DNA from 2 places in the Arthrobacter sp. NPDC056727 genome. Region 1 is predicted to be linked to the other one. Evidence: riboswitches for the same ligand, from Rfam matches in the RefSeq annotation. Region 1 holds a riboswitch; the other holds the start of a gene.
The links. Region 1 has a riboswitch for cyclic di-AMP ahead of ACFRAH_RS13265 (LysM peptidoglycan-binding domain-containing protein). Riboswitches for the same ligand answer to the same signal wherever they lie in the genome.
Positions count from the first base shown of each region.

Region 1 (6,051 bases):
TGGAACTCGTGCCCCGCATCTCCCGGGCCCAGTCGATGGATGCCCTCTCCTCGCAGGCCCTGGTGGCCGGGTACCGGTGCGTCCTCGAAGCTGCCATCCGCCTGCCCCGCTTCTTTCCGCTCTACATGACCGCCGCCGGCACCGTCCCGCCCGCGCGGGTGCTGGTGCTCGGCGTCGGCGTGGCGGGTCTGCAGGCGATCGGCACGGCGAAGCGGCTGGGCGCCCGCGTCTCCGCCAACGACATCCGGCCGTCCTCGGCGGAAGAAGTCACGTCCATGGGCGGCACTTTCATCAACCTGGACCTTGAGACGGCGGAAGCGTCGGGCGGGTACGCCCGCGAGCTGAGCGCCGACCGAGGTGCCCTGCAGCGGCAGCTGCTTGCGCCGCATGTTGCCGATGCCGACGTACTGATTACGACGGCGGCCGTCCCCGGCCGGCATGCACCGCTCCTGGTGACCCGTGAAATGGTGCAGGGAATGCGCCCCGGATCGGTCGTCGTCGACCTCGCCGCGGAATCCGGCGGCAACGTTGAGGGGTCCGTTCCGGGCCGGGACATCCATGTCCCCACCGCCGACGGCAAGGGGACTGTCGCCGTCGTCGGCCTCAAGGACGCGCCGTCGGCCATGCCGGCGGACGCCTCCCGGCTCTACGCGAAGAACGTGGCCAACCTGCTGGCCCTGATGGTCCGGGACGGGACGGTGGCTCCGGATTTCGACGACGACGTGGTAGCAGGTGCTTGCCTGACGCACGACGGCGTGGTGCGGCACCAGCCCACAGCGGAGGCGCTCGCCGCGCTCCCCGGGGAGGACGTGCCCGGAGTCGCAACTGTCGATGCGCTGGAGGGCAGCGCCGACGTGACGGACACCGAACTCGCCGATGAGTTGGCGGATGGCCCAGTGAAGGCATCGGAAAACGAAGGGGTGGCCTGATGGATGGCATCAGCCTGCTGACCATCACCGTGCTTGCGGTGTTTGTTGGCTTCGAAGTGGTATCGAAGGTTTCCAGCACCCTGCACACGCCCCTCATGTCCGGCGCGAACGCCATCCACGGGATCATCCTGGTGGGCGCCATCATCGTCGCCGGCCAGGCCACGCACCCCTGGGTCCTTGCGGTGGCACTGCTCGCGGTGGTCCTTGCCACGGCCAACCTGGTGGGCGGCTTCGTGGTGACCGACCGCATGCTGGAGATGTTCCGGGGCCGCAAGCCGGACAAACCGGCCGCGCCCACTCCCGGGCAGGGTGAGGCCAGGGAGAACACGGAGGCCCGGCGGTGACCCTCCTCGATCCCAACGTCACCGCGCTGCTCTACCTCGCCGCCGCCGTCTTCTTCATCCTGGCGCTGAAGGGGCTCAACTCCCCGCGCACGGCCCGGCGCGGCAACCTCATCGGCGCCTTCGGTGCGCTGGTCGCCGTCGTCACCGTCTTTTTCTCCACCCGGCTGGACAACGTTCCGCTGATCCTTGGCGCCATTGTGGTCGGTTCCGGTGTGGCCGCCCCCGTGGCCAGGCGCGTCAAGATGACCCAGATGCCCCAGCTCGTGGCGCTGTTCAACGGCGTGGGCGGCGGCGCCGCCGCGCTCGTGGCGCTGCTGGAACTGCCGCATGCGGAGGACGCCTGGGTGCGGGTCGCCGTCGTCTTCACCCTGCTGGTGGGGGCGGTGTCCTTCGCCGGGTCCGCCGTGACGTTCGCCAAGCTGCAGGAGCTCATGACCACCCGCCCCGTGGTGTTCCCAGGCCTGCCGGTGCTCATGGGAGCGGTGCTGCTCGCCGCGGTCGGCGCGGCGGCCGCCGTCGTGCTGGGCGGCTCGCTCGTCCTGGCGCTGCTGCTCCTGCTGCTGGGCCTGGTGGCCGGCGTGCTGCTGGTCCTGCCGGTGGGCGGCGCCGACGTGCCGATCGTCATTTCGCTGCTCAACGCCTTCACCGGCCTGGCTGTGGCGGCGTCCGGCCTGGTGCTGGGGAACGTTCTGCTGGTGGTGGCCGGAACGCTGGTGGGGGCGTCGGGCACCATCCTGACGCGGGCGATGGCGGCGGCCATGGGCCGCAGCGTGGCCGGCATCCTGTTCGGCGCCTTCCGGGGAGGTTCGACGGCGGGATCCACCGCCGTGAGCGACCGTCCGGTCCGCTCGTCCAGCCCGGAGGACGTGGCGGTGCTGCTGGGCTACGCACAGCGCGTGATCATCGTCCCGGGGTACGGGCTGGCCGTGGCGCAGGGACAGCACACGGCGGCGGAGCTGGCACAGGCCCTGGAATCGCGGGGAACCCGCGTGGACTTCGCCATCCATCCGGTGGCGGGGCGCATGCCCGGGCACATGAACGTGCTGCTTGCCGAGGCCAACGTGCCCTACGAGTCACTCAAGGAAATGGGCGAGATCAACTCCGAGTTCCGCACCGCCGACGTCGCGCTGGTGGTGGGCGCGAACGACGTCGTCAACCCCGCGGCCAAGACCACCGCCGGCTCGCCGATCTACGGAATGCCGATCCTTGAGGTGGCGGACGCGCGGCAGGTGGTGTTCCTCAAGCGGTCCATGCGGCCCGGGTTCGCCGGAATCGAGAATGACCTCATGTTCGAGCCGCAGACCACCCTGCTGTTCGGGGACGCCAAGGAATCCCTGACAAAGGTGTTGGGGGCGGTGAAGGCCCTGTAGGGTGGGGCATTCGGGGTCCTGCGGTGCGTTGTCCGCAGTTCCTTTCCAGCGGGCCCTTTCTGCAGTTGGTCCCTCGCCGCGCCGTTACCGAAATGTGACATTTGGTGTGGGGGTGCGATAGCCTCGGCCGGTGCCCTGGTTCCGCTCAGGGCATTCCCGGACAGAATGCCGAGCCCTGCCGCTGACCGGGATCCGTTCGCTATGACCAGCAGGCAGGGACGGGGGAACCACGTTAGTACCGGCCTTGCCCGCCAAGGCCTAGGGGTTAAGTCCAGACGCTCTGCCCAGCGGACGTCCGGACCGGGTGACTCCCATCCGAACCCGACAGCTAACCCCGCAGGCATGGGAGAGGCACATCACCATGTCACGTAAGTCCATAGCCGCGCGCCACCGCGCGACCCCGACGACCTCGATCGCTCTGCAGGGGCTGTCGTATTCCTTCAAGTCCAACGCCGCCTCGGTTGCCAAGCCGGCCGCCGCGGCCGCCGTCGCCTCCGGGCTCCTCTTCGGCGCCGGCGCACCCGCCCACGCTGGCGCCTACGCTCCGGAGGTGCCGGACAGCTCCGCCAGCCAGGCAGCCACGGGCGCGGCCGCTGCTGCCCAGTCCGCCGCCGGCCAGGCGCTGGCCGCCCCCGCTGCGCCGGTGGCTCCCGCCCCGGCCAGTGGCGGATCCGCCGTTGCCGGCGCGCCGTACACCGTAGTCTCCGGCGACACCCTCGGTGCCATCGCGGCAAGCCACGGGGTGAGCCTCGATGTTCTTCTCGCGGAGAACGGACTGACCCTGGCATCGGTCATTTACCCCGGCGACCAGCTCCTGATCCCGGGACCGGGCGCTGCTGCAGCACCCGCTGTGCCGGAGGTGCCCGCGGCCCCTGCCGTGCCTGCTGCACCTGCACCGGCGGCCCCGGCCCAGGCAGCGCCGGAGACCTCCGGCATGGGAATCTACAACGCCTCGGCGTCCATCACGCCCGCCACCCAGGCGGCCAGTGGCGTGGGTGCGGCCATCGTGGCTTCCGCACAGTCGCAGCTCGGCGCCACCCAGGACTGCACGGTCCTGGTGGAGCAGGCGCTCCGGTCCGTCGGCAAGTCCGTCGGTGACCTCGCCCCGGCGCAGTTCTACCAGTACGGAACGCCGGTCTCCTCCCCGCAGCCCGGCGACCTGATGATCAGCGCCGGCCACATCGGCGTCTACATCGGCGGCGGGCAGGCGATCAGCAGCGGCATGAACGGCGTCAACGAAACCATCGTGCACCCGGCCTCCTGGCTCTCGGGCGCCACTTACGTGCGCGTGAACGCCTAACGGCGCTAACGCCTCATAGGCGGAATGGTTCACGCAGCGGCGGCGGGTGCTTTGGGCACCCGCCGCTGCTGTGTTCTGACCGGCCGCTGCGTTCTGACTAGGCGCCGTGCGGCGGCAGCGTTTGGGCGGCGCGGACGACGGCGCTGGTCACCTCCGTGAGGCCCGGAGACTCCAGCGTCCACGCCTGCCAGTAGAGCCGCAGGTCCTCGCTCCACGAGGGATCGAGCTCCACGAGTGAGTCCTCCGGGTCCTGCTGGTCCGGCACCATGCCCCAGCCCAGGCCGGCGTGGACCGATTCGACGTACTGGACCGAATCGGGGATGAAATGCTGCGGGGGAGTGGCGTCCGGTGCGACGCGGGCCAGGACCGCGAGCTGGTGGGTGTCCTTCCGGTCGTACTGCATGACGGGGGCGACGGCGACGGCCTCCGGAGTGGGGCCGCCGGGGAACCAGCGCTCTACGAACCCGCGTGAGGCCTTGGCGCGGTACACCATGGTGCCCAGCGGCCGGATGGTGCACCCCTGCACCGGTCGGGGATCCGCGGTGATCGCACCGACGGCGTCGCCGGACCGCAGGAGATCAGCCGTGGCGTGCTCGTCGTCGCGCAACAGCTCAAGCGCCACCCGCCCGCCGAGCGCGATCTCCCGGAAGGCGGCCGGCAGCCACGTCGCGATCGAGTCCGCATTGGCCACGATCGGAACCCGCAGCCGTTCGGCACTCGGCCGCGCGCCGCCGTCGTTCGCGTCCGCCGCCCCGGACCCGCGCAGCGAAAGGACCGCCTCGTCGGCGAGGAGCAGGAGCTGGCGTGCGGAGCGAAGAAGTTGCTCGCCTGCCGGCGTCGGCCGGACCGGCTTGAGCCGCCGCACCAGTACGCTGCCCACGGAGCGTTCCAGGGCCTTGATGCGCTGGCTCACGGCCGAAGGCGTGAGCCGGAGTTCGCTCGCCGCGGCGTCGAACGTTTCGTGGTCAACGACGGCGGCGAGGGCCCTGAGCTGGTCGAGTTCCATGAAGAAATTCTAATGGAACTGCAGGAAAAGTGAATTGCCTTTAAGATTTTCGGCTCGTACCGTCGAAGACATGATCCCCTTCCTGACCGGTCTCGGAGCCGGCCTCAGCCTCATCGTCGCCATTGGCGCCCAGAACGCTTTCGTGCTGCGGCAGGGCCTCAAGCGCGAGGGGGTGCTGCCGGTTGTCCTCATGTGCCTCGGCAGTGATGCGGTCCTGATATTTGCCGGCGTCGGCGGGATCGGCGCGCTGATCCAGGGCGCCCCTGTCCTGCTCGCCGTGGTGCGCTGGTTCAGTGTCGCGTTCCTGGTTTCCTATGCTGTCTTCGCCGCCCGGCGTGCGCTGCAGCCAGGTGCGCTCAAGGCTGCAGATTCTCCGGGCAAGGGGACCGTCTGGTCGGCGGTGCTCACCGCAGCAGCCATCACCTGGCTCAATCCCCACGTGTACCTCGATACGCTCGTGCTGCTGGGCTCACTGGCCAACACCCATGGTGACTCCGGCAAATGGCTCTTCGGCGCGGGCGCCGCCGCCGGCAGTGCACTGTGGTTTCCCCTGATCGGCTACGGGGCACGCGGCCTCAGCGGCTTCTTCGCGCGTCCGGCGTCCTGGCGCGTCCTCGACGGCGGCGTCGCCCTGCTGATGCTCACCCTGGCCGTGGTCCTGGCGACCGGGCACTGACGCTCGCCGCAGGCGATCGCCGGCAGTGCTACTGCTGTGCGCCGGCGGCCATGCGGTCGATCAGCCCGGTGAGAACGTCCAGCGCACGGGCCAGCTGCAGGTCGGTGGGGGCGCCGTAACCGATGACCAGGCCGTTTTCCGGCGTCCGCTCTGCGAAGTAGCTGGCCAGCGTCACCACCCGCACCCCGAGCCCCAGCGCTTCCTCGGCGAGGCGTTCGGCAGGAACCTTCGGATGAAGCCGGATGACGGCGTGCAGGCCGCCGTCGAGGGCTGCCAATTCCAGGCCTGCCCGTCCGCCAAGCCGGTCCAGCAGCAGTGCCCGGCGGTGCGCGTACTGGCGCCGCGCCCGGGCGATGTGCCGTGCGAGCCCGCCGCCGGCGATGTAGGTGGCCAACGCGGACTGCAGCATTCCGGGAACGGGGGTGC
Region 1 is NZ_JBHTZA010000012.1:8,185-14,235, forward strand. Features, by position in the region: gene ACFRAH_RS13250 (Re/Si-specific NAD(P)(+) transhydrogenase subunit alpha) at 1-929, shown strand, start outside; gene ACFRAH_RS13255 (NAD(P) transhydrogenase subunit alpha) at 929-1,273, shown strand; gene ACFRAH_RS13260 (NAD(P)(+) transhydrogenase (Re/Si-specific) subunit beta) at 1,270-2,643, shown strand; cyclic di-AMP (ydaO/yuaA leader) riboswitch at 2,800-3,001, shown strand; gene ACFRAH_RS13265 (LysM peptidoglycan-binding domain-containing protein) at 3,005-3,943, shown strand; gene ACFRAH_RS13270 (ArgP/LysG family DNA-binding transcriptional regulator) at 4,041-4,949, opposite strand; gene ACFRAH_RS13275 (LysE/ArgO family amino acid transporter) at 5,020-5,625, shown strand; gene ACFRAH_RS13280 (PLP-dependent aminotransferase family protein) at 5,654-6,051, opposite strand, start outside.

Region 2 (6,051 bases), on a different contig from region 1:
GCCGTCCGCACGCAGCGCCGGAGCTGGCTGAAGCCGGGCACCTGGCATTTGCGCACGCGCCTGGTCCTGGTGGCGATGGCACTCCTTGTGGCGATCTGTGCCGCCATCGGCCTCTTCAGCTACGCGTCGATGGATTCCTTCCTGACCCGCCAGCTCGACGATCAACTCACCGGCGCCGCTGACAGGGCCCGGGACTTTGGCCGTCCGCCGCTGGGCTCTGCCGGCAACAAGCCGGATCCTCTCGAAGGCCGGGGCCAGCGGGTGGGCACCCTGGTGGCCAGGATCCAGTCCGGGCAGGTCAGCGCGGGATTCCTGGCCTCCGATGCCAGCCGCAAGACTCTCTCGGCCGCAGACAACCAGACCCTTCTGGGGCTCCGCCTTGACGGCGGCCCCGTCGACCGCACCCTGTCCACCGGGGCCTACCGGCTGGTGGCCGCCCAGACACCCTACGGCGACGTCATGGTGACCGGACTCCCGCTGGCAGACAAGCAGAGCACCCTGACGTCACTGGTCTGGACCATCACCATCGTGTCGCTGGGCGGCCTCGTGCTGATCGGCCTGGCCGGGACGGTGCTCATCCGCCGCACCATGAAGCCGCTGGAACAGCTCTCCGAGGTGGCGACCCAGGTGTCCCGCCTGCCGCTGGACGCCGGTGAGGTGGCACTCGCCGTCCGCGTCCCGCCGTCGAACACCCACCCCGGAACTGAAGTGGGCAGCGTGGGGCACGCCCTGAACCAGATGCTGGACAACGTCTCCAACGCGCTGGAAGCGCGGCAGGAAAGCGAAATGAAGGTGCGGCAGTTCGTGGCGGATGCCTCGCATGAGCTCCGCACCCCGCTCACGGCCATCCGCGGCTACACGGAGCTGATGCGCATGACCGAAAGGTTCACCCCGGACGGCCAGCGCTCGCTTGCCCGCGTGCAGAGCCAGTCGGAACGCATGACCGCGCTGGTGGAGGACCTCCTGCTGCTCGCCCGGCTCGACGAGGGCCAGCCGCTCAAACTCAGCGACGTGGATCTCACGCAGCTCGTGATCGAGACCGTCAGCGATGAAAAAGTCATGGCGCCGGACCGGGCGTGGCATCTCGACCTTCCGGAGGAACCGGTATCGGTCCGGGGCGACGCCTCGCAGCTGCACCAGGTGCTGGTCAACCTGCTCTCGAACGCACGCAAGCACACTCCGCCCGGCACCACGGTGACCACCGGCGTCCTGCGCTCAGCCGACGGCAGTGCTGTGATTACTGTCACGGACGACGGCGCCGGCATCCCGCCCGAATTCGTGGACAAGGTCTTCGCGCGCTTCGCCCGCGCAGACGCGTCACGTGCGACGCCGGCAAGGTCGGCCCTGGCGCCGGCACCGGCGGCGGCGAAGGGCTCCGCCGCAGGTGGCGAAACCGCGCCAACCGCCCTCCGCACCCCCGCATCACAGGGGGAGCCGGGGATTTCGCAGGGAGACGCGGGCGTGGCTTCGGCGGAGGGAACCAGCGGCCTGGGCCTGTCCATCGTGCAGTCCATCGTCGAGGCGCACGGCGGCACGGTCGAGGTGACATCCCGGCCCGGCCGGACCGAATTTGCCGTCCGGCTCCCCACGCAAGGCGCCGCGCCGTCGTCGTGATGTCCGTTACCTAAATGTGACTTAATCAAAAGCCTCCTGTACCGTCGATAGGGTGCGGCCGCCACTGGAGCCGCATCTCCGGATTGACGCCCAGCTCTGCCGCTTCCCGGATTCCGCTACATCAGGCAGAGGCGGGGGAACCAGAGTCCCGGGCTTTCCGCATCAGCCCTTGGGGTGAAGCCGACACGTGAATTTTCCGTGCGGCCGGATGACCTCATCCGAACCCGACAGCTAACTCCGCAGGTGTTGAGAGGCAATCCACCATGTCTGAATTCAAGATTCAGGCGCGCCCTGAACGCGCCTCGAACAAGCCTGGCCGCACGACGTCACGCCCCGGCATTTCCCGGCACCGCGCCGAACCGACGCCGCCCACGACGGCATTGGGCCGCTTCGCCGCAAACCTTCCGTCCTTTGGGCGCCGGGCAGCCATCCTGACCACCGCAGCCGCCGTGCTCGTGGGCGTCGGCGCCGCCGGCCAGGCCGCCGACCAGGCTGCGCCGTCCGCCGCCCCGACGACAGCGGCCACCGCTGACGCCGGGCAGACGCTGAGCTTCGACAAGACGCTGATCTCCGCCCTTCCGGCCCCGACTGCGGCGTCCATCGCGGCGCAGTCCGCCACCAAGGCGACCGCCAAGGCCACCCCGAAGCCGGCCGCCAAGGCTGCTCCTGTTGCCAAGGTTGCCGTCAAGGCCGCCCCGAAGCCGGCCGCCAAGGCTGCTCCTGTTGCCAAGGTTGCCGTCAAGGTGGCCCCCGTGAAGGCTGCTGCCCCGGTCGCCGTGAATGATCCCGCCGGCGCGCAGGCCTACGCGGCCAGCAAGCTCGGTTCCTTCGGCTGGTCCGCAGACCAGATGCAGTGCCTGAACCGGCTCTGGACCAAGGAATCGGAATGGCGCACCACGGCCACCAACGCCAGCAGCGGCGCCTACGGCATCGTGCAGTCGCTGCCCGCCGAGAAGATGGCGAGCTCCGGCGCGGACTACCGCACCAACTACCGCACTCAGATCAACTGGGGCCTGGGCTACATCAAGGAGCGTTACGGCTCCCCGTGCGATGCGCTGAACTGGCACCTCGCCAACAACTGGTACTGACCGGTTGCCGCGGCCGGACCGGCTGACGGCGAACATTTCTGCACCGCTTTAGGGTGACCGGCTTTGATGCCGAGGGCCCCGGATCCGCCAGGATCCGGGGCCCTTTTGCTGCCCACGCCCCTCCCGCAGCGGGCAAAGTGGCGCAGAAATGCGGCCACCCCCGTTCAAAACATCACGCCGAAACACTTCCACAGCCCCTGCACAGCTTCGCCCTAAAACCCTCATAACAGCGGCCGCCACTGTTGTTGCATGACCATCACTGACCACGCCTCCGGAACCCAGCCCCGCCCACCGCTGCACACCCAGCTGCACACGCTCCAGGCAGCCGGCGCGGCCGGCCATGCCCCGGCCTGCACCCCAGGCAGGCACCCCCGGCGGCAGCCCATCGACACCTCCGCCGCGGTTCCGGTCCTGGACGTGACCATCCCGGTCTACAACGAGGAGCGCGACCTGGAGGAGTGCCTGCGCCGGCTGCACACCTACCTGCGCGGCACGTTCCCGCACTCGTTCCGCATCACCGTTGCAGACAACGCGAGCACCGACGGAACGCTCAAGGCTGCCGAGCGCGTGGCCCGGGAACTCTGTGAGGTGGATGTGGTGCATCTCGAGGAGAAGGGCCGCGGCAACGCCCTGCGGAAAGTCTGGCTGGCCTCGCCGTCGCCGGTCCTGGCCTACATGGACGTGGACCTCTCCACCGACCTGGCCGCGCTGGGCCCGCTGCTGGCACCGCTGATCTCCGGCCACTCGGACCTGGCCATCGGCACCCGGCTGACCCGCAACTCCCGGGTGGTGCGCGGGCCGAAACGCGAATTCATCTCCCGCAGCTACAACTTTCTGCTGCAGTCCCTGATGGGCGCCCACTTCAGCGATGCGCAGTGCGGTTTCAAGGCCATCCGCGCCGACATCGCCCAGCAGATCCTCCCGCACACCGTGGACACAGCCTGGTTCTTCGACACCGAACTCCTGGTCCTCGCGGAACGGTGCGGCCTGCGCGTCCACGAGGTGCCGGTGGACTGGACCGACGACCCCAACTCCAGCGTGGACATCGTCCAGACGGCCCTCGCCGACGTCCGTGGAATGGCCCGGCTCAGCAAGGACATGGTCACCGGCCGCATCCCGGTCGCGGAACTCCGTGCCGCCCTTGCCCGCGGCCCGCTGCCGGCAGCTTCCCGCAGCCAGGAGCAGAGCCCGGGCGGAAGCCTGTTCGGCCAACTGGTCCGGTTCGGCACCATCGGCGTTGCCTCCACCCTCGCCTACCTGGTCCTCTTCTACCTCTGCCGCAACCTGATGGACCCCCAGCTGGCCAACCTGCTGGCCCTGCTCACCACCGCCGTGGCCAACACCGCCGCGAACAGGCGCTTCACGTTCGGCATCGCAGGCAACAGCGATGCTGCCCGCCACCACTTTGAGGGGCTGCTGGTTTTCGGGATCGGGCTCGCCCTCACCTCCGGCGCGCTGGCCCTGGTCCACAGCGGCGCACTGCCGGGAGGCACGACGCCGGACCGCTGGCTTGAGCTGGCCACGGTCACTGCAGCGAACCTCGCCGCCACCACAGTGAAATTCCTGCTGTTCCGGCTCTGGGTCTTCCGACGGCGGCCGGTCCCCACCAACGCTCCCTCAGATCCTGCCGCCTCCGAGCCATCGCTTCCGCACTCATCCCTCCCGACAGAAATGACACAGTCATGAGCACCACCGTCACTCCCCCAAACCAGACGGCACTCGAGCGGACATCAACCCACACCGCAGAGGCCGCGCCCGAAGCGCCCCGCCAGGCCGCCCCGGAACAAACCCGCCGGACCGGCAGGGCATCCCGGCTCCTGCTGGGAAACCAGGCCCGCTGGATCCGCCCCTCGGCTGCAGCGCTGCTGGCGTTCACCGCCGTGCTGTACCTGTGGAACCTCGAAGCCACGGGATACGCCAACTCGTTCTACGCCGCAGCCATCCAGGCGGGCACGAAGGACTGGACGGCGCTGCTGTTCGGCTCCCTCGACGCCGGAAACGCGATCACGGTGGACAAGCCGCCGGCGGCCCTGTGGATTCCTGCCCTCGTGGGCAGGATCTTCGGCTTCTCCCCGCTGAGCATGCTGGTGCCGGAGGCACTCATGGGCGTGGCCGCCGTCGGGCTTCTTTACCTCACCGTCAAGCGCATCTCCGGCCCCGGGGCCGGCCTGCTCGCCGGCGGCGCGCTGGCGCTGACCCCGGTGGCCGCGCTGATGTTCCGGTTCAATAACCCCGACGCACTGCTCACCCTGTGCCTGGTGCTGGCCGCCTACCTCACCACCCGTGCCATCGAAAAGGCCGGCTGGAAATGGCTGGCGGCCGCCGGTGCAGTGATCGGCCTGGCTTTCCTGACCAAGATGCTCCAGGGCTTCCTGATCGTTCCCGGCCTGGCCCTGGCCTACCTCTGGGCCGCCCCCACCAGCCTCGGCCGGCGTTTCCTGCACCTGCTCGCCGCGGCAGGCGGGATCGTGCTGGTGGCCGGCAGCTACATCGCACTGTTCCAGCTCACACCCGCTTCGGCCAGGCCCTACATGGCCGGCTCCGAAACCAACAGCTTCCTTGAGCTGACCTTTGGCTACAACGGCCTGGGCCGCATCACCGGCTCCGAAGGCGGCATGGGCGGCGGCATGCCCGGCGGTGGCGGCGGCATGGGCGGGAATGTCGGCTTCGGCGGTGCCGCGGGGATCACCCGCATGTTCGGGACCAGCTTCGGCGGCGAAGTGTCCTGGCTGCTGCCGTCCGCCCTGATCCTGCTGGGCGCCGGGCTGTGGTTCACCCGCCGCGAGGCACGAACCTCCCGCACGCGCGCTGCCCTGGTCCTCTGGGGCGGCTGGCTGCTGGTCACCGCCGGCATCCTGAGCTTCATGAGCGGCACCGTCCACCCGTACTACGCTGTAGCGCTGGCCCCGGCGATCGCCGCACTGGTGGGCATCGGGTCCGTCGAACTCTGGCGCGGCCGGGCCCACCTCCCCGCCCGGATTACGCTGGCAGCCACCGTCCTGGCCGCCTCGGCCTGGTCCGCGGTGCTGCTGGGGCGCGACGCCACGTGGCTGCCCTGGATCAGGGTGGCCGTACTGATCCTCGGCGTACTGGCCGCCGCCGCACTATTGCTCCGGCTCGACTCGCTCCAGGCCATTCCGGCCAGGCTCCGCAGGACGGCGACGGCGGCTGTCGTGGCGGTCTCGCTGCTGGCCGGCGGGCTGGGCAGCGCCGCGTGGACCTTCGTAACTGCAGCCCAGCCCCACTCCGGATCGATCCCGACGTCGGGCCCCACCGCATCCGCGATGGGCGGGCCGGGCGGCCTGGGAGGACGCGCCGGCTTTGCCGGACGGGACAGCTCCGCGTCGGG
Region 2 is NZ_JBHTZA010000010.1:104,319-110,369, reverse strand. Features, by position in the region: gene ACFRAH_RS12145 (ATP-binding protein) at 1-1,614, shown strand, start outside; cyclic di-AMP (ydaO/yuaA leader) riboswitch at 1,709-1,872, shown strand; gene ACFRAH_RS12140 (hypothetical protein) at 1,878-2,702, shown strand; gene ACFRAH_RS12135 (glycosyltransferase) at 2,952-4,388, shown strand; gene ACFRAH_RS12130 (glycosyltransferase family 39 protein) at 4,385-6,051, shown strand, end outside.
Region 2: it holds a riboswitch for cyclic di-AMP, as region 1 does, so the genes downstream of both, ACFRAH_RS12140 (hypothetical protein) here and ACFRAH_RS13265 (LysM peptidoglycan-binding domain-containing protein) in region 1, are expected to answer to the same signal.